3 regions of the Hominilimicola fabiformis genome follow, and region 2 is predicted to be linked to each of the others. Evidence: predicted binding sites of a transcription regulator. Region 2 holds the regulator's gene; each other region holds the start of a gene.
The links. The regulator Rex, encoded in region 2, represses fermentation and respiration genes when NADH is low (regulators of the CRP and FNR family bind a similar motif). The targets are predictions, from matches to a motif close to ATTGTTAANNNNTTAACAAT.
Positions count from the first base shown of each region.

Region 1: the regulator Rex is predicted to act here: its motif matches at 6,083-6,102, upstream of gap (type I glyceraldehyde-3-phosphate dehydrogenase).
Region 3: the regulator Rex is predicted to act here: its motif matches at 6,241-6,260, upstream of LKE05_RS07490 (phosphoenolpyruvate carboxykinase (GTP)).

Region 1 is NZ_JAJEQM010000024.1:6,520-14,486, forward strand. Features, by position in the region: gene rpoB (DNA-directed RNA polymerase subunit beta) at 1-2,130, shown strand, start outside; gene rpoC (DNA-directed RNA polymerase subunit beta') at 2,165-5,968, shown strand; gene gap (type I glyceraldehyde-3-phosphate dehydrogenase) at 6,209-7,222, shown strand; gene LKE05_RS13185 (RsmF rRNA methyltransferase first C-terminal domain-containing protein) at 7,400-7,967, shown strand, end outside.
Region 2 is NZ_JAJEQM010000007.1:112,998-120,964, forward strand. Features, by position in the region: gene LKE05_RS06570 (GldG family protein) at 1-568, shown strand, start outside; gene LKE05_RS06575 (DUF4340 domain-containing protein) at 565-1,944, shown strand; gene LKE05_RS06580 (alpha/beta hydrolase) at 1,947-2,744, shown strand; gene LKE05_RS06585 (redox-sensing transcriptional repressor Rex) at 2,902-3,540, shown strand; gene LKE05_RS06590 (Asp23/Gls24 family envelope stress response protein) at 3,553-4,368, shown strand; gene uvrB (excinuclease ABC subunit UvrB) at 4,389-6,353, shown strand; gene LKE05_RS06600 (hypothetical protein) at 6,355-6,735, shown strand; gene uvrA (excinuclease ABC subunit UvrA) at 6,751-7,967, shown strand, end outside.
Region 3 is NZ_JAJEQM010000008.1:151,618-159,584, reverse strand. Features, by position in the region: gene LKE05_RS07510 (TIGR00266 family protein) at 1-460, shown strand, start outside; gene LKE05_RS07505 (S-layer homology domain-containing protein) at 516-2,522, opposite strand; gene LKE05_RS07500 (TPM domain-containing protein) at 2,876-3,625, opposite strand; gene LKE05_RS07495 (LemA family protein) at 3,627-4,193, opposite strand; gene LKE05_RS07490 (phosphoenolpyruvate carboxykinase (GTP)) at 4,337-6,118, opposite strand; gene LKE05_RS07485 (DUF6062 family protein) at 6,649-7,401, shown strand; gene uxuA (mannonate dehydratase) at 7,430-7,967, opposite strand, start outside.

The DNA.
Region 1 (7,967 bases), on a different contig from region 2:
AAGATTAATCAATACGGATTTATTGAGGCACCTTACAGAAAAGTTGATAAGGAAACAGGTCGTGTAACAGATGAAATCGTTTATATGACAGCCGATACCGAAGATGAATTTGTAATCGCGCAGGCGAACGAACCTCTTGATGAGGAAGGACGTTTTATAGATAAAAAGGTTTCTGCCCGTTATAGAGATGAAATCTTGGAAGTACCGGGTTCAAGAATTGACTATATGGATATTTCGCCGAGACAGCTTGTATCGGTTGTTACGGCTTGTATCCCATTCCTTGAAAACGATGACGCTAACAGAGCACTTATGGGTTCTAACATGCAGTGTCAGGCAGTGCCTCTTTTGACAACGGATTCTCCTATCGTCGGTACAGGTATCGAACATAAGATAGCTAAAGACTCCGGTAGTGCCGTACTTACAAAGGAAGACGGTGTAGTTGAAAAAGTTGCCGCAGACCAAATCGTAATTAAGGGTGACAGCGGTATCAGACATACGCACAAACTTATTAAGTTTGCACGTTCAAACCAAAGCTGTTGTATCAACTACAGACCTATCGTTAAAGAGGGCGAAAGAGTTAAGAGAAACGACATAATCGCCGACGGTCCTGCTATGGATAACGGTGAACTTGCACTAGGTAAGAATATTCTTATCGGTTTTATGACTTGGGAAGGTTATAACTACGAGGACGCTGTTCTTATCAGTGAAGAACTTGTTAAAAATGATGTGTTCACATCAATTCACGTTGAAGAATATGAATGTGAAGCACGTGATACAAAACTTGGTCCTGAAGAAATTACAAGAGATATTCCTAACGTATCGGAAGATACTCTAAAGGACCTTGACGAACAGGGTATTATCAGAATCGGTGCGGAAGTACACGCAGGTGATATTCTTGTCGGTAAAGTTACACCAAAGGGTGAAACAGAGCTTACAGCAGAAGAAAGACTTCTTCGTGCAATTTTCGGTGAAAAGGCAAGAGAAGTAAGAGATACATCACTTCGTGTTCCACACGGTGAACAGGGTATAATTATAGATGTTAAGAAGTTCACAAGAGAAAACGGCGATGAATTGTCACCGGGCGTAAATGAAGTTGTACGTTGTGTTATCGCTCAAAAGAGAAAGATTTCTGTCGGCGATAAGATGGCAGGCCGTCACGGTAATAAGGGTGTCGTTTCAAGAGTATTGCCGCAGGAAGATATGCCATTCCTTGAAGACGGTACACCACTACAAATCGTTCTTAACCCTTTGGGCGTGCCTTCTCGTATGAATATCGGTCAGGTGCTTGAAATGCACTTGGGCTACGCATACAGATGTCTAAGCTTAAAGACTCGTGAACAGCTTGAAAATACAATTATTGACGATAATTTCAGACAAAATATAATTGACGCTAAGTCAAAGGCAAGAGAAGGAAGATTTATTAAACTTGCAACTCCTGTATTTGACGGTGCACAGGACGAAGATATAAAACTTGCATTTAAAGAGGCAGGTTTAAGACCTGACTTTAAGTCAGTCGTATATGACGGACGTACGGGTGAAAAGTTTGATAACCCTGTTACAGTCGGTGTCATGTATTACTTGAAACTTCACCATCTTGTTGATGATAAGATTCACGCACGTTCAACAGGTCCTTACTCACTTGTTACTCAACAGCCTTTGGGCGGTAAAGCTCAGTTCGGCGGTCAGCGTTTCGGTGAAATGGAAGTTTGGGCTTTGGAGGCTTACGGTGCCGCTTATACATTGCAGGAAATCCTGACAGTTAAATCTGACGATATTGTCGGTCGTGTTAAGACATACGAGGCAATCGTTAAGGGTGAAAATATTCCTAAGTCAGGTATTCCTGAATCATTTAAGGTACTTGTTAAGGAACTTCAGTCACTTGCACTTGATATTAAGATTCTTAATCATAATATGGAAGAAATCGACCTTGACGCATCATTTGAAGATGAGGACGAAGGTGTTGTAAGCGAAGAACTTGTACAAACAATGGAGGACAAGGACGGAATTACAGATACTTTTGATGAAAATGATCTTAATGATGCAAGTATGGTTTTGGATGATTCAGACGAAAATGATTTCGGCGTTGATGATTCTGATGATATTGATTTCGGCGATGACGACGAAATATAATCATGACGTGTGAATAGACTATGGAGGTTTTTAGATGTTAGAATTTAACAGCTTTGAGGCAATTAAAATCGGTTTAGCTTCTCCCGAGACAATACTAAGTTGGTCACACGGTGAAGTTTTAAAGCCTGAAACCATAAACTACCGTACTCTTAAGCCTGAAAAGGACGGATTATTCTGTGAAAAGATTTTCGGTCCTACAAAGGATTGGGAGTGTCACTGTGGTAAATATAAGAAAATCAGATTTAAAGGAAAGGTCTGCGAACGCTGCGGAGTTGAAGTAACAAAAGCAAAAGTAAGACGTGAAAGAATGGGACATATTGCTCTTGCAACTCCTGTTTCACATATTTGGTATTTCAAAGGTGTTCCGTCATCAATGGGACTTATCATTGACCTTTCTCCAAGACAGCTTGAAAAGGTACTTTACTTTGCATCATATATTGTAACTGATCCGGGTACTTCAAACCTTATGCAAAATCAGATTCTTTCAGAGACTGAATATCGTGAGGCATATGAAAAGTATGGAGATAAGTTCAAAGCAGGTATGGGTGCAGAGGCTATCAAGACTTTGCTTGAAAGAATTGATCTTGAAGAACTTTCAAGAGAATTAAAGGAAGAGCTTGACGCTACACAAGGACAAAAGAAAGCAAGAATTATTAAAAGACTTGAAATTGTAGAGGCATTCAGACTTTCGGGTAACAGACCTGAATGGATGATTATGACTGTTATTCCGGTAATTCCGCCGGAACTTAGACCTATGGTACAGCTTGACGGCGGACGTTTTGCAACGTCTGACCTTAACGACCTTTACAGACGAGTTATAAACAGAAACAATCGTTTAAAAAGACTTCTTGAACTTGGCGCTCCTGATATTATTATCAGAAACGAAAAACGTATGTTACAAGAGGCTGTTGACGCACTTATCAATAACGGTCGTCGCGGAAGAACTGTAACAGGACCGGGTAACAGACCGCTAAAATCACTTTCGGATATGCTTAAAGGTAAGCAGGGACGTTTCCGTCAAAACTTGCTTGGTAAGCGTGTTGACTACTCAGGTCGTAGCGTTATCGTTGTAGGTCCGGAAATGAAGATTTATCAGTGCGGTGTGCCAAAAGAAATGGCTATCGAATTGTTTAAGCCTTTCGTAATGAAAGAACTTGTATCTCGCGGACTTGCACATAATATAAAGAGTGCAAAGAGAATGGTTGAGAGAACAAAGCCGGAAGTTTGGGACGTTCTTGAGGACGTAATTAAGGAGCATCCTGTACTTCTAAACCGTGCGCCTACACTTCACAGACTTGGTATTCAAGCATTTGAGCCAAAACTTGTTGAAGGACGTGCTCTAAAACTTCATCCGCTTGTATGTACGGCTTATAACGCCGACTTCGACGGTGACCAGATGGCTATCCACGTTCCTCTTTCACCGGAGGCACAGGCCGAGGCACGTTTCCTAATGCTTTCAGCAAATAACTTGCTTAAACCGCAGGACGGACACCCTGTAACTGTTCCTACACAGGATATGATTTTGGGTTCTTACTACCTGACAATTCAAAAGGAACATTATGACAGAATTATTGATACAATTCTTGATGATGAACCTAAAATCAATGTATTAATCGAAAGACTTTCTGATATGGAACAGGAAGAAAACGTTGTTATATACAATGAAGAAGAACCAATCAAGAGCTTTACTGATGTAAGAGAGGCTCTTAAATATATGAGAGAGTTGCCGGAAGTTGCAATGAATGAAACAGAAATTCACGCAAATCCTGTAACTTTGGTATTACCTAATAAATCACTTCAAATTTCACTAAAGAAATTAATAAGTGAGGCTAAGAAACTTGTAATAAAGAAGTATACTACATTTGATGAGGCACTTCTTGCTTATTATAACCACGAAGTAACTCTGCACGAAAGAATTCTTGTTGAAGTTACAAAGAAGATTAACGGAGTAGAAAAGTCAAAACTTATCGGTACAACTGTCGGTAGAATTATATTCAATAATAATATTCCTCAGCATATCGGTTATATTGACAGATCAAATCCTGAAAATGAATTTGACCTTGAAATCGACTTTGTTGTAGGTAAGAAACAGCTTGGTAAAATTATTGATAAGTGTATCAGAGTTTGCGGTACTTCAGAAACAGCCGAAGTGCTTGATAAGATTAAGGCCACAGGTTATAAGTATTCTACAAGAGGTGCTATAACTGTTGCCGTATCAGATATCGAAGTTCCTGAAAAGAAACAAGTTATCCTTGCTGACGCTGAAAAGCAAGTCGAAGGAATTATGCAAAAGTATCAGATGGGTCTTCTTACAAATGAAGAACGTTATCAACAGACAATTAAAATTTGGGCAAAGGCTTCATCTGATGTCACAGACGCCATGATGGAACACCTTGGTGAGTTCAACCCAATCTTTATGATGGCTGACTCAGGTGCCCGTGGTAGCGTTAACCAAATTCGTCAGCTTGCAGCTATGCGTGGACTTATGGCGGATACACAGGGTAGAACAGTCGAAATTCCTATCCGTGCTAACTTCCGAGAAGGTCTTAACGTACTTGAATACTTCATTTCATCACACGGTGCGCGTAAAGGTCTTACAGATACAGCTCTTAGAACAGCCGACTCAGGTTACCTTACTCGTCGTCTTGTTGACGTATCACAGGATGTTATCGTTCGTGAAATCGACTGCGGTACTGATGAAGGCGAATGGGTAACTGAAATCACTGACGGTAAAGAAAGTATCGAACCGCTATATGACCGTATCGTCGGCCGTACAGCTATGCAGGATGTTATTCACCCTGAAACAGGCGAAGTTCTTGCAAAGAACGGTGAACTTATAACAGACGTACAGGCTAATAATATTGTTAATGCCGGTATCGAAAAAGTATATATCAGAAGCGTACTTACTTGTAAGTCAAAAATTGGTGTTTGTGCTAAATGTTACGGTACAAACCTTGCTACAGGTGAACTTGTTAATGTCGGTGAGGCAGTTGGTATTATTGCCGCACAGTCAATCGGTGAACCGGGTACACAGCTTACAATGCGTACTTTCCACGCCGGCGGTGTTGCGTCAGGCAGCGATATTACACAGGGTCTTCCTCGTGTCGAGGAACTTTTCGAGGCAAGACGTCCAAAGGGTCTTGCTATAATCTCAGAAATCGGCGGTACAATTACTGTAACAGAATCAAAGCGTAAGAGAGAAGTTACAGTTGCCAATGACCAGACAGGTGAAGCTAAGACTTACACAATTCCATACGGTTCAAGTATTAAAGTTCATGACGGTGACGTTATTGAGGCGGGTGACGAACTTACAATGGGTTCTGTAAACCCTAATGATATTCTTCATATCAGAGGTCCTCATGCCGTTCAGGTTTATATCGCACGTGAAGTTCAGAGAACATACCGTATGCAGGGTGTTGACATCAACGATAAGCACGTCGAAGTTATCACACGTCAAATGTTGCGTAAGGTTAGAGTTGAAGAGGCAGGCGAAACTGATCTTCTTATCGGTTCACTTGTTGATAGGTTTGAACTTGAAGAGGCAAACGAGAGAGTTAAGGAAAAGGGCGGTACTGAATTTGCAACTGCATCTCCTGTACTTCTTGGTATCACTAAGGCTTCTCTTGCAACCGAATCATTCCTTTCAGCCGCATCATTCCAGGAAACAACAAAGGTTCTTACAGATGCAGCTATTAAGGGTAAGGTTGACCCACTTCTTGGTCTAAAGGAAAATGTTATCATCGGTAAACTTATTCCTGCCGGTACAGGTATGAGTATGTATAAAGATATTAATATTACTATCGACGGCGAAGAAGTTGACAACGAAGAAATAGAATAAAATAATTATGAACTGCTGTGAATTTTCACAGCAGTTCATTTTGTTTAAAAAAATTATATATAAAACTGATATAAATAGGCTGCTTTTTGTGCAAAAGGAAGAATTAATCATTAAAATGATATAAATTTAACATATAGGCTTGTATATTTTATAAATTTGATGTAAAATATATATAAATGGGCATATACTATGCTCACTCAAAGATAAAAAAATATATATATTTTTTAGGAGGAATTTAAAATGGCAGTTAAAGTTGCGATTAACGGATTCGGACGTATTGGACGTCTTGCATTCAGACAGATGTTCGGCGCAGAGGGTTATGAAGTTGTTGCTATCAACGACCTTACAAGCCCAAAGATGCTTGCTCATCTACTAAAGTATGATTCATCACAAGGTAAGTATGAAAAGGCTGATACAGTTTCAGCAGGTGAAGATTCAATCACAGTTGATGGTAAGGAAATCAAAATCTACGCTTTCCCTGATGCAAATAATTGTCCATGGGGCGACCTTGACGTAGACGTAGTTCTTGAATGCTCAGGTTTCTATACATCAAAGGAAAAGGCTCAGGCTCATATCAATGCCGGTGCTAAGAAAGTTGTTATTTCAGCTCCTGCAGGCAACGACCTACCAACAATCGTTTACAACGTAAACCACGAAACACTAAAGAAGGGCGACAACATCATTTCAGCTGCTTCTTGTACAACAAACTGCTTGGCTCCTATGGCAGACGCACTTAACAAGTACGCTCCAATTCAGTCAGGTATCATGTGCACAATTCACGCTTACACAGGTGACCAAATGACTCTTGACGGTCCTCAAAGAAAGGGTGACCTAAGAAGATCAAGAGCTGCTGCTGTAAACATCGTTCCTAACTCAACAGGTGCTGCAAAGGCTATCGGTCTTGTTATTCCTGAACTAAACGGTAAGCTTATCGGCTCAGCTCAGAGAGTTCCAACTCCAACAGGTTCAACAACAATCCTTACAGCTGTTGTTAAGGGTGACGTTACAGTTGACGGTATCAACGCTGCTATGAAGGCTGCTTCAAACGAATCATTCGGTTACAACACAGATGAAATCGTTTCATCAGATATCGTTGGTATGAGATACGGTTCACTATTCGATTCAACACAAACAATGGTTGCTGAAATCGGTGACGGTCTTTACGAAGTACAAGTTGTTTCATGGTATGATAACGAAAACTCATACACATCACAGATGGTTAGAACAATTAAGTATTTCTCAGAAAATTGCTAATCACAATTTGAACTTTTTTAAACAACTGCCTTTATGGCAGTTGTTTTTTTATGCTTGAATTTTCTGCAAAACTTCGTAGCGGCGATCATTGACCGCCACTTTTTTGTCTTTTATATTGACACAAATTAAAATTTAATTTATACTATTGTTATAGTAAAAAAGAAAAAGGGGATAAGTATGAGATTGCCTGAAAAATTTGAGGACAGAATGAAAAAAATGCTCGGAGATGAGTATGATGATTTTATAAAATCAATGGACGAAACTCCAATATTTACGGGAATACGCATAAATACATCAAAAGTCGGTGCAAAAGACGCAGTAATCAAAGAATTTGGTGAACTTCAGAATGTATCTTGGTGCAGCGACGGATTTTATGCGGATAAGTCTAAAATTTCAGGTAATCACCCTTATCACCTTGCGGGACTTTTTTATTTTCAGGAGCCGTCCGCAATGTCAACCGTATCGGCTTTGAATATTGAAAGTGACGATTATGTACTTGATTTGTGTGCCGCACCCGGCGGTAAGGCTACTCAGGCAGGTGCTTTTATCAGCAAAAACGGATTGCTTGTAGCAAATGAAATTGTAAAAAATCGTGCAAATATATTGTCTGACAATATAGACAGATTTGGTTTGACTAATGCAGTAGTCACAAATGAAACACCTCAAAAGCTGGCTGAAAAATATGTGCATTTTTTTGACAAGATTATAGTTGACGCACCGTGCAGCGGTGAGGGAATGTTCAGAA
Region 2 (7,967 bases):
ATCCGTTTCGTTGAGCGGAAGTTCGATGAGTCTTGTCGTGCCGAATGTAAAATCATATGAATTTACCGACAGTATAATAGACAATCAAAGAACTTTGGCATATTTCCCATATTCAAGATTGATAACTCAAGAATTTGAATCAAATGGCGATATATCTGTTACACCTGTTTTGACAAGTTCAGAAAAAGCATACACGACTTCAAATTATGAAAATGTTTCAAAAGTAGGCGGCGAGCAGGACGGTGAATATCCGGTCAGCGAACTTTCGGTAGATGCCAAACACGCCTCATCGGTTTATGTATCGGGAAATACTATGCTTTTAACCATAGACGAAACAACACTTACAAATAATTACGGACTTGCAAACTATGATTATTTTATGAATTTGACCAACTTTATGATAGGTAACGAAGAAAGCTTTACTGTAGATGAAAAAACACTTGTAAACAATGTTATTACATTATCTGATTTAGGTCAAAAAATTATTTTTGCATTTGTTGTAATTATAATACCGATTACCGTATTAATAATCGGACTTGTAATTTGGATAAAAAGGAGAAATCTATGAGTAAAACAACGAAAAGCATAATTATAGCCGCGTCAGTGATTATAGTGCTTATTGTCGGAACGATTGTTATAAGTAATATTGACACGTCAAAAGATAATAATGTTGATACAACCGATGATTTATACAGTATCTATTCAGCTGATACAACCGATATTTTATCTGTAAAGGCAGAGAGTGAAAACGGTACAATTACGGTAAAAAGTATAGGCGATTCGGAATGGTCCGTAAATGATATGGATGCGTCTGAAATAGATTCTTCAAAAGCCGGTGCGCTTGTCGGTACAATTTCAACATTGTCATCAAAAAACAAGATTGAAGAAAATCCGGTTGATTTATCACAATACGGACTTGACAATCCGCAAGTCACTGTTACAGTTGAAAAGAAAAACGGTCAGATTGATAAAATGATTATCGGCGATTTGAGTCCGACACTCGGAGAATATTTTGTGATGAAAGACGGCGATAATACTGTCTATACAATGTATGATTTTAAAGTTGATACTTTAAAAAAGCCTATCAGCTATTATAAAGAATTCAATCGTTTCAACATTAATATTGACAATATTAATGACATTAAAATTGTCCGCAGTGATGAAACTATTGAAATCAGAATATTAAGCAATATAAATAACAACACAAATAATGTATGGGAAATGGTACAGCCGTATCAGAGTGGTGCCAATGATGACTATATCGATAACAAAATACTTGCTCCTATAGAGGAAATTTCACTTACTACACCGATTGAAAATGCTGACGGCGGTTTCAGTGAAAAGTCGCCTGTTTTAATGATAACCGTTAAGCCTTACGACAATTCAACAGGCAAATACGGCGAAGAATATACCGAAACACTTACAATAGGTCGCACAGAAGGTGATATGACTTATGTAAAATATAAGGAACAGGTATTTAAAGTTTCATCGGACATTATATCTTTTGCGAATGACTCGTCATACAACATTGTAAGTAAATTGCAGGCACTTGTTGATATTTCGGAAGTTAAGAGTGTAACGGTAGAGTATAACGGAGCAGAACATACGATTGACATAACTCATAACGATTCGGATATGACTTTTGTGCTTGACGGTCAAAAGGTTGATACAAAGATAACACAAGCAATATACAAGAGCATTGTCGGTTTGGCGGTTGACGGAGTATATAAAGACGAAACACTCGGCGATACCGTTATGAAAATAAAATATAAAGGTATCAAGAGCAGTTCTGATACAGAAATCGAATTTAAGAGTATTGATGATTTGTACTGTGCTTTAATCCGCAACGGTAAAACAGAATTTACAATCAAGAAAAGTAAGCTTAATGAATTTATGGATTTATTCAATACTTATGTTGAAAATCCGGAAAAGCAAGGAGATTAATTATGGAGAATTTATGGAATGACGTGATTCCTTATTGGAACGAAGAATTTATAGAGGCTGATGAAACAGCGGCAAGAAAACCGACTATAACGGCATATCCTGCAAATTCAAAAGGTGCTGTTATTATTTTTCCGGGTGGTGGCTATGTAATAAGAGCCGACCACGAAGGTACTGCATATGCTAAGTGGTTGCAGTCAATCGGTCTTACTGCATTTGTGGTTGAATACAGAGTTGCACCGTACAAGCACCCGGCTGAGATAAGCGACGCAATGCGTGCGGTTAAATATGTCAGATACTATGCGGATAAGTATGGCATTGATAAAGATAAAATTGCCGTTATGGGTTCAAGTGCCGGCGGACATTTGGCAGCGTCGGTTTCGGTTCATTACGATAAAAAAATGTATGAAGATACAGATGAAATAGATAAAGAAAGCTGTAAGCCTGATGCGACAATTTTGTGTTACCCTGTAATAGATATGTTCGAATACAGACATGACGGTTCAAGAAAAAACTTGATAGGTGAAAGAGCATTACATTCTGATAAAGAGCTTATGTCGCTTTATAAACACGTCACACCTAATACACCGCCTACATTTATATGGCATACATCATCAGACCAGGCAGTACCGGTAGAAAATTCTTTGATGTACGCCGACGCACTAAGCAAAGTGCAAGTTTCGTATGAAATGCACATATACCCAATCGGTTCTCACGGCTTGGGCTTGGCAGACAGTATACCGCACGTTGCACAGTGGAAAGATTCTCTTGAAAAATGGATAAAACTTAATGATTTAATTTAAGTAACTAATGTCACAATAAGTCAGTATCGGCTTGTTGTGACATTTTTTTATATGTGTAAAATGTCAAAATACAAAAAAATACATTTAAAAAGACTATACAAAACGAAATGAGTGTGATATAATAAATGTTATATAATTAACAAGGGGTTTAGAGGACATGAGTGAAAATGAAAAGAAAGTTCCTACGGTCGTAGTTAAACGTCTGCCACGCTATTACAGATATTTGGGCGAACTTTTAAAGCAGGATATAAAGCGTATTTCCTCAAATGCACTTAGCGTAAAAATGAACGTGACTGCATCACAAATCAGACAGGATTTTAACTATTTCGGCGGTTTCGGTCAGCAGGGATACGGCTATAATGTCGAACATCTTTATAACGAAATCGGTGACATATTAGGACTTAATGACGGAGATACTACTGTTATAGTCGGAGCCGGTAATCTCGGCAGAGCATTGGCAAGTCACGATACGTTTGAAAAAAGAGGCTTTAAACTTGTAGGCATTTTTGATAATGACATTAATATAATTGGTACAAAAATCAATGGTATAGAAGTTATGTCAATAGATAAGCTTGAGGAATTTTTGAATTCGCATAGAGTTGACATCGGAATTCTTACCGTACCGAAAGCGGCAGTAATGGAAACGGCTGAAAAATTAGTTAATTGCGGAGTTAAAGGTCTTATGAACTTTTCGTATACCGAACTTAAATTCGATAAGGACGTAGCGGTGGAAAACGTTCACCTTTCAGATCCGCTTATGACATTGTCATACAAAATCAAGCAAAATCAGAATTAAGGTGTTATAATTATGAGAGTTATCGCATTTGTAGGTCCGAGTGGAACAGGAAAGAGTTACAGAAGTGTTATGGTTTCGCAACAATACGGAGCTGACGCTATAATTGATGACGGCTTGCTTATTTCTCATGGAAAAGTTATAGCCGGCACATCTGCCAAAAAAGAACCGACAAAAATTGCGTCTGTTAAACACGCACTTTTTATGAATCCGTCGCAGGTAAATGAAATAAAAAAAGTTCTTAAAAGGAATAAGATTAAGTGCCTTATGATTTTGGGTACATCTGACGGAATGGTAAATAAAATTGCTAAAAATATCGGTGTTCATGAGGTTGAACAAATTATAAGAATAGAGGATGTTGCAACACCCGAAGAAATGAATATGGCACTTAGAATGCGTACAGTTGAAGGGAAACACGTTATTCCTGTTCCGACATTTGAAATAAAGAAGGAATTTTCAGGATATTTCTTGCATCCGTTAAGAAGATTTCAAAAAAATCTTGATTCGGAAATAACAACCGCCGAGGCTGATAAATCAATTGTCAGACCCACATTCAGTTATATGGGTGACTATATTATCTCAGATAACGTTATAAATTCAATAGCAATACATGAGGCACAAAAGATCAATGGACTAATTAAGGTGCAAAATATAAACCTAAGAAAAACAGGACACGGTGTACATATAGATATGACAGTCATTTTACAATATGGCTGTGATATTTTTTCTGTATGTAAAAATATTCAGCTTGCAGTCAGAAATAATGTTGAACAATATACGTCGATAAATGCAAGAAGAATAAATATACTTGTTAAAAATCTAAGGAAATAACCAGTAAGAAGGGGAGCTGTATGGATAAATTTGAACTTGTTTCTGAATTTAAACCACAAGGAGATCAGCCGCAGGCAATTCAAACACTTGTTGACGGAATAAAAAAAGGCGAGAAATGCCAAACTTTGCTCGGTGTAACAGGTTCGGGAAAAACTTTCACTATGGCAAATGTCATTGCACAAGTGAACAAACCTACCATTGTACTTGCTCATAATAAAACCCTTGCCGCACAGCTTTGCAGTGAATTTAAAGAATTTTTTCCAAATAACTGTGTTGAATTTTTCGTGTCGTATTACGATTATTATCAACCAGAGGCATATATTCCGCAAACCGATACGTTTATCGAGAAAAATTCACTGACCAATGATGAAATAGATAAACTACGTCACAGTGCCACATTTGCTTTGCTTGAAAGAAAGGACGTTATAATCGTAGCAAGTGTATCTTGCATATACGGTTTGGGCGATCCTGAAGATTATAAAAATCTTATGCTTTCTTTGCGTGTAGGAATGGTAAAAGACAGAGATGAGCTTCTAAAAAAACTTGTTTCAATGCAATATGAAAGAAATGATATTAACTTTGTCAGAAACAAGTTTCGCGTCAGAGGTGACGTGGTGGAAATATTTCCGTCCAATAACGGTGAAAACGCTATTCGTGTCGAGTTTTTCGGCGACGAAATAGAACGTATTTGCGAAGTAAACGTAGTTACAGGTGAAATTGTAGGTGTAAGGCAACACGCAGTTATATCTCCGGCCTCTCACTATGTTACAACCAACGAAAAAATGATTGCGGCACTTGCAGGAATAGAGGCTGAAATGCGTGAACAGGTTAAGTATTTCAAAGAACGTGATTTACTTATCGAGGCACAAAGAATTGAACAGCGTACAATGTACGATATAGAAATGATGCAGGAAATAGGATTTTGTCAAGGTATAGAAAACTATTCAAGACATATAAGCGGTCGTGCTCCGGGAAGTGCACCGTATACGTTGCTTGACTATTTTCCTGACGATTATCTTATGATTATAGACGAGTCACACGTTACAATACCGCAGGTGCGTGCGATGTATAACGGTGACAGAGCCAGAAAGGAAACGCTTATTAAATATGGTTTCCGTTTGCCGAGTGCGGCTGATAACAGACCTTTGAAATTTGAAGAATTTGAAGATAGATTAAATCAGGTAATATTCACAAGCGCGACACCGTCAGATTATGAAAAAGAACATTCAACGGTTGTTGCGGAACAGGTTATCAGACCGACAGGACTTCTTGACCCTAAAATAACAATTAAACCTACCGAAAATCAAATTGATGACCTTATCGGTGAAATTAATAAGCGTACCGAACAAGGTTTTAGAACGCTTGTGACAACGCTTACAAAACGTATGGCGGAGGATTTGACCGATTATCTTACCGGTGTAGGTATTAAAGTTCGTTATATGCACTCCGATATATCGACAATCGAACGTGCGGAAATTATCAAAGATTTGCGTATGGGTGAATTTGATGTACTTGTCGGAATTAACCTTTTAAGAGAAGGACTTGATATACCCGAAGTTGCACTTGTTGCGATACTTGACGCGGATAAAGAAGGTTTCTTAAGAAGTGAAATGTCACTTATTCAGACTATCGGTCGTGCCGCGCGTAACAGTGAGGGACAAGTTATTATGTATGCCGATACGGTTACAAAATCAATGAAAAAGGCGATTGACGAAACAGACAGACGTCGAGGTATTCAGCAGAAGTTTAATGAAGAACACGGCATAATACCAAAGACAATTAAGAAAGACATCAGAGATATTATAGAATCATTAAAGCCTATTGAGGACGATACCGAAACCGCAGAAGAAAATATCATAAATTACGAAAAGACCATTGCCGAGCTTCAGGCTAAGATGATTAAAGCGGCTGAAAATCTTGAATTTGAAGAAGCCGCGGCTTTGCGTGACAGAATACGAAAATTAGAAAAAGAAATGAGTGAATAAAATGGATTATGAGCTTAAAAATAAGCTTGTTAAGATAATTTCAAAAAATATTCTCACTCCTGTTATATATATGATTGAAAACGATAATCTACTTGATTTTATATGTTTTTGTGATAGAAATATAAAAATGCAGGAAATATATAATGTAGAACAGCAAATAAAAGAGGTTACAAACAAAAATGTTGAGATAATCGACATTCGTGAATTCGGCGAATCGGAAAGAATTGAAGTGATAAATCAAGCGACTTTAATTTATTCCGAACATCCGCTGATCGAAAAAATATTTGCTCAATCAATGATGGAAGATTTTAAAATTGCTATGGATGAAAGAAAGGACGTTCAGCAGAGATATAAAGAATGCGGAACGTGCTATTTACAGTAAAACAGAGGTAAATCAATGGAAAAGGATATTATAATTAAAGGTGCAAGAGAGCATAATCTTAAAAATATCGATGTAAAAATACCACGAGAAAAGCTTGTCGTACTTACGGGGCTTTCGGGCTCCGGTAAATCATCTTTGGCGTTTGATACAATTTATGCAGAGGGACAAAGAAGATACGTAGAGTCACTGTCGTCATATGCAAGAATGTTTCTCGGTCAAATGGAAAAGCCAGATGTAGATTATATTGACGGTTTGTCGCCTGCAATCAGCATCGACCAAAAAACAACATCAAAAAATCCACGTTCAACAGTCGGTACAGTTACCGAAATATACGATTATTTAAGACTTTTGTATGCCCGAATCGGTATACCGCATTGCCCTAAATGCGGTAAAGAGGTTCAAAGACAGAGTATAGACCAAATTGTTGACAAAGTTATGTCATTGGGCGAAGGTACAAAAATTCAAATTCTTGCGCCTGTTATACGCGGTAAAAAAGGTGAGCAAAAAAAAGTATTTGAAAATGCAAGAAAAAGCGGATATGTGCGTGTAAAGGCCGACGGTGAACAATATGATTTAAGTGAGCCGATAGAGTTAAAGAAAACGCAAAAGCACAACATAGAAATTATCATAGACAGATTGATTATTCGTGAAAATATTGTTCAGAGACTTACCGATTCACTTGAAACAGCCATTGCATTGACAGGTGATGTTGTGCTTGTCGAGGTTATCGGCGGAGAGATTATGTCTTTCAGTCAGAATTTTGCGTGTGATGATTGCGGTATCAGTTTGCAGGAGCTTACTCCGAGATTGTTTTCTTTCAATAATCCATACGGTGCGTGTGATAATTGTGACGGTTTGGGTGCGTTGTCTAAAATCGACCCCGACCTTGTTATAGCAGACGAAAATTTAAGTATAATAAACGGTGCTATTTCAGCGACAGGCTGGGCAAATGCAAATAAAAAAGATTCGATGGCTTATATGTATTTTACAGCCCTTGCAGATTACTACGGATTTGATGTAAATACACCGTATAAAGATTTGCCGAAAGATATACAAAACATTATTCTTTACGGAACAGGCGATACAAACATTCCTATGAATTATGAACGCAGTTACGGCAGCGGTAAATACAGTGCACCGTTTGAAGGCGTTATAACAAACCTTGAAAGACGTTATAATGCCAACACATACGATTATGTAAAGAACGACATTGAACGTTACGTCAATGACGT
Region 3 (7,967 bases), on a different contig from region 2:
CGCCTCATCTTTTCCCGGAGAAATCAAAGAACTTCACATTTCTTCCGACAAAGAATTTATTTGTCAAAAATCAGCTTTTTTGTGTGCCGAGCAAAGTGTTGAACTTTCAACATATATAACAAGCGGCATAAAGAAAGGCTTGTTCGGCGGTGAAGGCTTTGTACTTCAAAAGCTTTCCGGAAACGGTACTGCTTTCATTGAGCTTGACGGTTCAGTTAAAGAAATCGACCTTGCTGCAGGCGAAAAACTTAAAGTCGATACAGGCAGTGTTGCGATTTTTGAATCAACCGTCAAATATGACGTTGAAACAGTAAAGGGCTTTAAAAATATGTTGTTCGGCGGTGAAGGACTGTTCCTTACAACTCTTACCGGTCCGGGTAAGGTATATTTACAAACAATGAATATGGCTGAATTTGCAAATAAAATTATCCCGTATCTTCCGACACCGTCATCAAAATAGCAAATAGAAATTATAACTAAAGAAGTGGCAAAAATATTTTGCCACTTCTTATTTTTTATCTGGTTAAATAATTATAAATCATAATTATACTTTCCGCTCTTGTCATTTCACGGTTTGGATTGAAATTACCGTTACCGTCACCGCTTAACACTCCCATAGCCGAAAGCAATGCGATATATCCCTTATTTTCCGTAACATCATTGAACGGTGTAACGTAAATATCGTTATATTTCGCGTAATTTTCAGCACCGATTGCACGAATCATATACACAGCAGCCTCCTCACGAGTTACTGCCGCTTCGTCATCACGTTCATCTTCCGAAATAATACTGTTTTGTGTTGAATTTCTGTACACCCAATTTGCCTGTTCCAAATTGTTTTTCAATACGATTATATCGTTACCGTTTATACTCATCAAAAGTGCAAGAAAATCCTTTTGAGTAATCTTTTCGTCAGGCTTAAATTCACCGCCCTCAAAGCCTATTCCGTAATAAGCAAGCTCTTTGATATACTTTTCGGCATAGTGACCGTCTATATCCGAATATTCAAGTTTACTGCTTGCATTCTCCGTAATTTCTTTGTTTTGATAGTCAACAAACTTACCTGTAAACGGATTGATATTTTCTGTATCTATTGTGTATACAGGGATAATCTCTCTTGTGTTGTCAGTATAATTCTGCATATATACAATGCTGTAATCCTTTACGTCAAACAAAATATTTTCAGCATCTTCCTTGCTCATTGCATTTTCGATTGACGGAAATTCGGTGTCGGTATAATTCATCCTGAAATCAGTAAGTACGCCGTTGTTTGTTGTCACGTTAGCATAGTCGCCTGTTACCTTAATACCGTTTACATATCGGATATACTGATGTGAATTTTCATCATATTTGTATTCTTTTGCCTTATCGCCTGCAAGTGTCTTTAAAGCCGAATCATCATTATTTTTTACCTCACTGTCATCTTCTCCCCAACGTGAATAATACTTTATTTCACCTGTTTTAGCATCAACAGAAGTATATATGTTGCACTTGTCATTTGACATTGATACAGCATATGTATATTCATCGTCATAATTTTTATATAAAGAAATGCTGTCTGTATTTATATTCTTAGGGATTGACAAAAGCTTGTTCGACTTTAATTTATTTTCCAAAGCGGTTCTTGAAATAAGTCCCTCTATATTGTCAAGCTCTTTTATTTCCTGTTCGGTAAGTCCGCCGTCTGCTGCTGCATCATTTGCACTTTCAGATTTGTTGCCGATGAAATATCTGTAATTTGTAACATCAACCGCATCACCCGTAAGTGCATTAATGTATTTGTCGTAGTCGTATTCCTGTGTGTATACAGGATAAGCTAACACGTTACCGTCCTCGTCAACATATGTACGATAAACCAACTCAAGTCCGAGTTTATCACTGTACGCTTTTTTTGCCTCATCAACGCTTATCGCATTATTGATTGACGGAAAATCCGCTTGTATATAGCCCAAATCAAAACCCATTACATATCCGTCTGTACCGTCAATATTAACCGAGCCGTTTCCGTTCGTGAACAATACACCGTTTACATAAGTTTTAATATAGAATGTATATCCGTTACCAAAAATACTGCCGTTGCTTCCATAAATTTTTATTTCATATGGAAAATCGGGATTAATTTGTTTTAAGAAGTTTTCCGCCGTCTTTTTTGCATCACTTTCGCTAATTTTCGGTAAATTCGGTGTGTTATTTTTATCATCAGATTTAAAACCGAGAATTGAATAGTTGGTTATAACTCCGTCTGCCGTACAAGTTATATTAACACTCTTGTTTCCGTCTTTTTCATTCCATGTAAAGTTATAAATTTTTTCGCCGTACTGTTCCTCTGTTCTGCTCGAAAATTCACTGCACTCACTCGGAATTTCAACTCTCTGTTTAACGCTTTCCAATATTTTCTGCATATTCTCTCTTGCAGATGTTTCTGTTTGCTGTGTGGCTAACGTTTCAGCGGCTAAAACTGCCGGTGATACTGCCGATACAGTAAGAGCCAACGCTGACGCTACCGCTAATAATTTTTTCATAACTTTTTCCTCCTTTTTAAATTTATCGGATTATTTTTCCTTTCATATATAATACTTTTCAGCACACCAAAAGGTTGCATTAAATTGAAAAATTTTTTTTGATTTTTTAATTAACACAAAATGGTGTTATATTAACACCCTTTCAGACTGTCGACAAATTGTCCGGAGCGTGCAAAGCATTATTTTTTATATTTACAACTTAATTTATAGCTATAACAAATAACAGGCAAGCCTATCTTCGATATACGGCTTGCCTGTGCACTTTTTGCGAAAATAAACTCTAACGTACCAACGTACGCCGATGAGTTCATTTTCACAAAATCCGAACTAATTTCTCGACATCTGATTCAATATTAAAATTTACCGCTGGCACCGCCGCCGCCGAAACTTCCGCCGCCGCCGGAGAATCCGCCTCCTCCGCTGCTGCTTCCGCCGGAAAATCCGCCGCCATAGTAACCGCCGCCGCTACGATAGCCGCCATGTCCGCCACGTCCGCCACGTCCTTTGATATTAGTGATAAATACCACAATCGCTAAAACTATGAAAAACACTACATATGTCATTATTTCAACCATAGTGTCATCATCATCTTCTTCATCGGGTGTCGGGTCTTCGAGTTCGCCGATTACCGAATCATAAATCTGCTTAATACCCTCGCTGTAATCACCTGCCGACAAAGAATCTGTTGCATTTCTGATAAATCGACCGCACTTACCGTCATTTAAAACGCCCTCAAGTCCGTAACCGACTTCGATACGAATATCACGACTATCCATAACAAGGAGAATAAGAACTCCGTTATCCGCGTCTTTATCGCCAATCCCCCATTTTCTCGCCGTTTCAATCGAAAAGTCTTCAAGGTCGTTTCCGTCTATACTTTCCATTGTCAAAACAACAACTTGCGGTCCGCCGTTAGCATTGTACGCCTTACCTTTTTCAAATATATAATCCTCTGTTTCACTGTCAATAACATTCGCATAGTCATTTATAAAAAATCTATCCGTATGATTCGGTATATCAACCTTCGCAAACGCACAAATATTTATAAATAAAACAAATATTGCGGAAATTAATGCCGCGAAACGTATCTTCCCCCTACTCATATCAATCAAAACTTACAGAAGGAGCAGATTGTGCCGCACTGTCTGCCTCAAACTGCTGTTTCTTTTCAAAACCAAGCATATTTGCAAATATGTTTGTAGGGAATGAACGTATTTTTACGTTATATTTTTGAACGGCGTCATTATAATCCTTTCTTGCAACACCTATGCGATTTTCCGTACCTGCAAGTTCATCTTGAAGTGACAAGAAGTTTTCGTTTGACTTTAATTCCGGATATGATTCCGAAATTGCAATCAATCTGCTAAGTGCCGATGAAAGTTCTTCATTTGCCTCACTTGCCTCCTCAACCGTTCCCGCACCGGCAAGTTTTGCACGAGCATCAGAAACTGCAGTAAACACTTCTGTTTCGTGTGCCGCATATCCCTTTACCGTATTAACAAGGTTCGGTACAAGATCCATACGTCTTTGAAGTTGAACCTGTATATCGGAATATGCCGTGTTGGTCGATTCTTCTAAACTTATAAGTCCGTTGTAACTTCCTATAATGCTTACCGCTATAATTACGATTACCGCTATTATAACACCGATAATTACACCTTTTTTCTTCATATTTTCTCCTCTTTTCTATAAATAATCTGTATATATTATACACTTACATTTTAACCTATGTGTCTATAAATGTCAACAAAAAAAGCAGACAAAACCATAAGGATTTTGTCTGCTTTTAAATTCTTAATACACTGTAATTAAAATTACTTAGAAAGGTTAGCCTTTAACTTAGCAAGTTCGTCAGCCATTTCCTTCGGAAGTTTATCTCCGAACTGTGCAAAATATTCTTCGATATTTGCAACGTCTTCAAGCCATACCTGCTTATCGATTGTAAGAAGACCCTTAATATCAACATTTTCGTCTTCAAGACCTGTTAGGTCGATATCTTCAGGCTTTGGTAGGTAACCGATTTCGCTTTCAACAGCGTCAACCTTACCTGCACATCTGTTAAGAATCCAAAGAAGTACACGCATATTGTCACCGAAACCAGGCCACATGAAGTGTCCTTCGTCATCTTTTCTGAACCAGTTAACGTGGAAGATTTTCGGAGCTTTGTCGCCAAGCTTCTTACCCATTTCAAGCCAGTGACCCCAGTAAGTAGCCATATTGTAGCCTACGAACGGTTTCATAGCCATTGGGTCACGTCTAACAACACCTACTGCACCTGCAGCAGCTGCTGTTGTTTCTGATGCCATTGTAGCACCAACGAATGTACCGTGCTGCCAATCTCTTGATTGATATACAAGCGGAGCACACTTAGCACGTCTGCCACCGAATACAATAGCCTCTACAGGAACGCCCTGTGGGTTTTCGAATTCAGATGAGATACATGGGCAGTTGATAGCCGGAGCTGTAAATCTTGAGTTAGGGTGAGCAAGATTGTTACCTGCTGCAGAGTATTCAGGACCGTTAACCTTTGAACCCTTCCATTCTGTTGCATCAACAGGAGGATTCTTGTCAAGACCTTCCCACCAAACTGTATTGTCTGCATTGTTAAGAGCAACGTTTGTGAAGATTGTGTTCTTCTTTGTTGATTCAAGAGCATTGAAGTTTGTCTTTACTGATGTACCAGGAGCAACACCGAAGAAACCTGCTTCAGGGTTGATAGCATATAGTCTGCCGTCAGGACCGATGTTTAGCCATGAAATATCATCGCCGACTGTCCATACTTTGTAACCTTTGTTCTTTAGGTATTCCGGTGGAATAAGCATTGCAAGATTTGTCTTACCGCAAGCTGATGGGAATGCAGCACAGATATACTTAACTTCGCCTTGAGGATTTTCAAGACCAAGAATTAGCATATGCTCAGCCATCCAACCTTGGTTCTTACCAAGATATGATGCAATTCTTAGAGCGAAACACTTCTTACCAAGAAGAACGTTACCGCCGTAAGCCGAGTTGATTGACCAAATTGTGTTATCCTGTGGGAATTGAACGATGTATCTGTCATCAGGATTTACGTCTTTCTTAGCGTGTAGACACTTGATGAATTCAGCGTTTTCGTCATTTCCAAGCTGATCAAGAACCTTTTGACCGATTCTTGTCATAATAGCCATATTAAGTACAACATAGATACTGTCTGAAAGCTCAATACCGATCTTTGAGAAAGGTGAACCTATAGGACCCATTGAATAAGGGATAACGTACATTGTTCTGCCCTTCATTGAACCTGTATATAGTTTCTTTAGCTTTGCATACATTTCGTCAGGAGCCATCCAGTTATTGATTGGGCCGGCTTCTTCTTCCGTAGGAGTACAGATAAATGTTCTGTCTTCTACACGAGCTACGTCGTTTTCAGCTGTTCTGTGATAGTAACATCCAGGAAGCTTTTCTTGATTTAGTTTAATCATTTCACCTGTTTCAACAGCCTCTGCTCTTAGAGCCTCAAGCTGTTCTTCACTTCCGTCAATCCAAACAACATTGTCAGGTTGACACATAGCTTTCATTTCTTCAAGCCATGCAAGAACTGTCTTGTTTTCTGTCATGGTAAAAATCCTCCAATACATTTTTTAATTTTATACAGTGTTATTTTGTAACATTGTTTTCTATTTTACTTACGAATATATTATAACATATTTTTTGTTTTTTTTAAAGAATTTATAATGATTTTTTTATTTTTTTATCATTTACTATCAGAAATACGTTACTTTTTCGTTAAAAATGTGACGTTTTGCACAAATAAATCATAACCTTTTTGAATTTGCAGAATACAACTTTCGTTTTTGTCCTTGAAAGGCAGTCTTTTAGGTGTTATAATAACCATATAACCGAGTCTGTCGACAAAATGCCGACAGCTCCAAAAATCACATCACAGATGTAATTTTTGAGTGTTTTCAGAGAAAAAATCACAAAGTTCCTCCAAAGTCGAAACTTTAGATTTTAAGCCATTTCTGCCGCACAGGTCGCCGGAAATGATTTTCAGTGAGGTTGCACCTCACACTCCAAAAAACATTGCAGACAAAACCACAGCGGTTTTATCTGCAATATAGCTATTTGAAAGGCAGATTTATTACTTATGAAAGAACAAATTTATACAATACCGGTAAATGAAGTTTACGATACAGACTGCGAATGTCCGCTTTGTGAACTTGAGAAAAAACTTGAAAAAGAAACGCTTGACTACGCACTCGGTGCGGCAATGATGGAGCCTGAATTTCGTATGGAATCAAACGAAAAAGGCTTTTGCAACCATCACTGTTCAATGCTTTTCGGTATGTCAAACAAACTTGCACTGTCGCTTGTGCTTGACACACATTTAGAGGAAATACGCAAAAAGCTTGATACGCTGAAAAAATCCGCGTCGGCTTTAAAAAATCAAAAAGGCGGTCTTTTTAAGAAAACAGGCTTGGCTGATTTTTCAAAAGCACTTTCCGAAAAGCTTGACGGTATATCGGACGGCTGTGTTGTGTGTGACAAAATCAATCACACTATGGAAAGATATGCCGATGTGCTTTTGTATATGTGGGCAAATGACGAAAAGTTTAAAGAAAAATTCAATAAATCAAAAGGTGTATGCTTAAAGCATATGAAATTGCTTGTTGATACAGTGCCGAAATCATTAAAAGACTCACAAGCAGCTCAATTCCTTGCCTGCCTGTTTGAAAAGCAAGAGACTGAACTTTCAAGAATACAGCAGGATATACATAAATTCACACTTAAATTCGACTATCGCAACAAAGATATGGAATGGGGTACCGCACAAGACGCACCAATCAGAACAATCGACAAAATTTCAGGTTTTATCAATAATGACTATGAAGAAAAATAAAAGTGGGGCTATTATAGCCTCACTTTTGTTATTTTGAACTTTTTTCAATAGCCTCCCACAAACCGTTTAGATATGTCGCACCCAACGCTCTGTCGTAAAGTCCGTAACCCGGCATAGCCACTTCGTCCCATATCATTCTTCCGTGGTCGGGACGGATAGGACCGTCAAATCCGATTTCGTAAAGTGCTTTCATTATTTCGTACATATCAAACGAACCGTCGGATGACAAGTGTGCCGCCTCCTCAAAATCGGTCGGTGAATTAAATTTAAGATTTCTGACGTGCGCAAAATGTATTCTTCCCTTTAATGAACGAATCATATCGGGCAAATCGTTTTCAAGGTTTGTTCCATACGAACCGGAACAGAAAGTAACGCCGTTATGCACATCGTCAACCATTTTCATCATACGAAGTATATTCTGCTTATTAATGATAATTCTCGGCAAACCGAAAACGCTCCAAGCTGGGTCATCGGGGTGAATTGCCATTTTTATATCGTACTTATTACATACAGGCATTATTCTTTCAAGAAAATACTTCAAATTTTCAAAAAGCTTTTCATCGTCA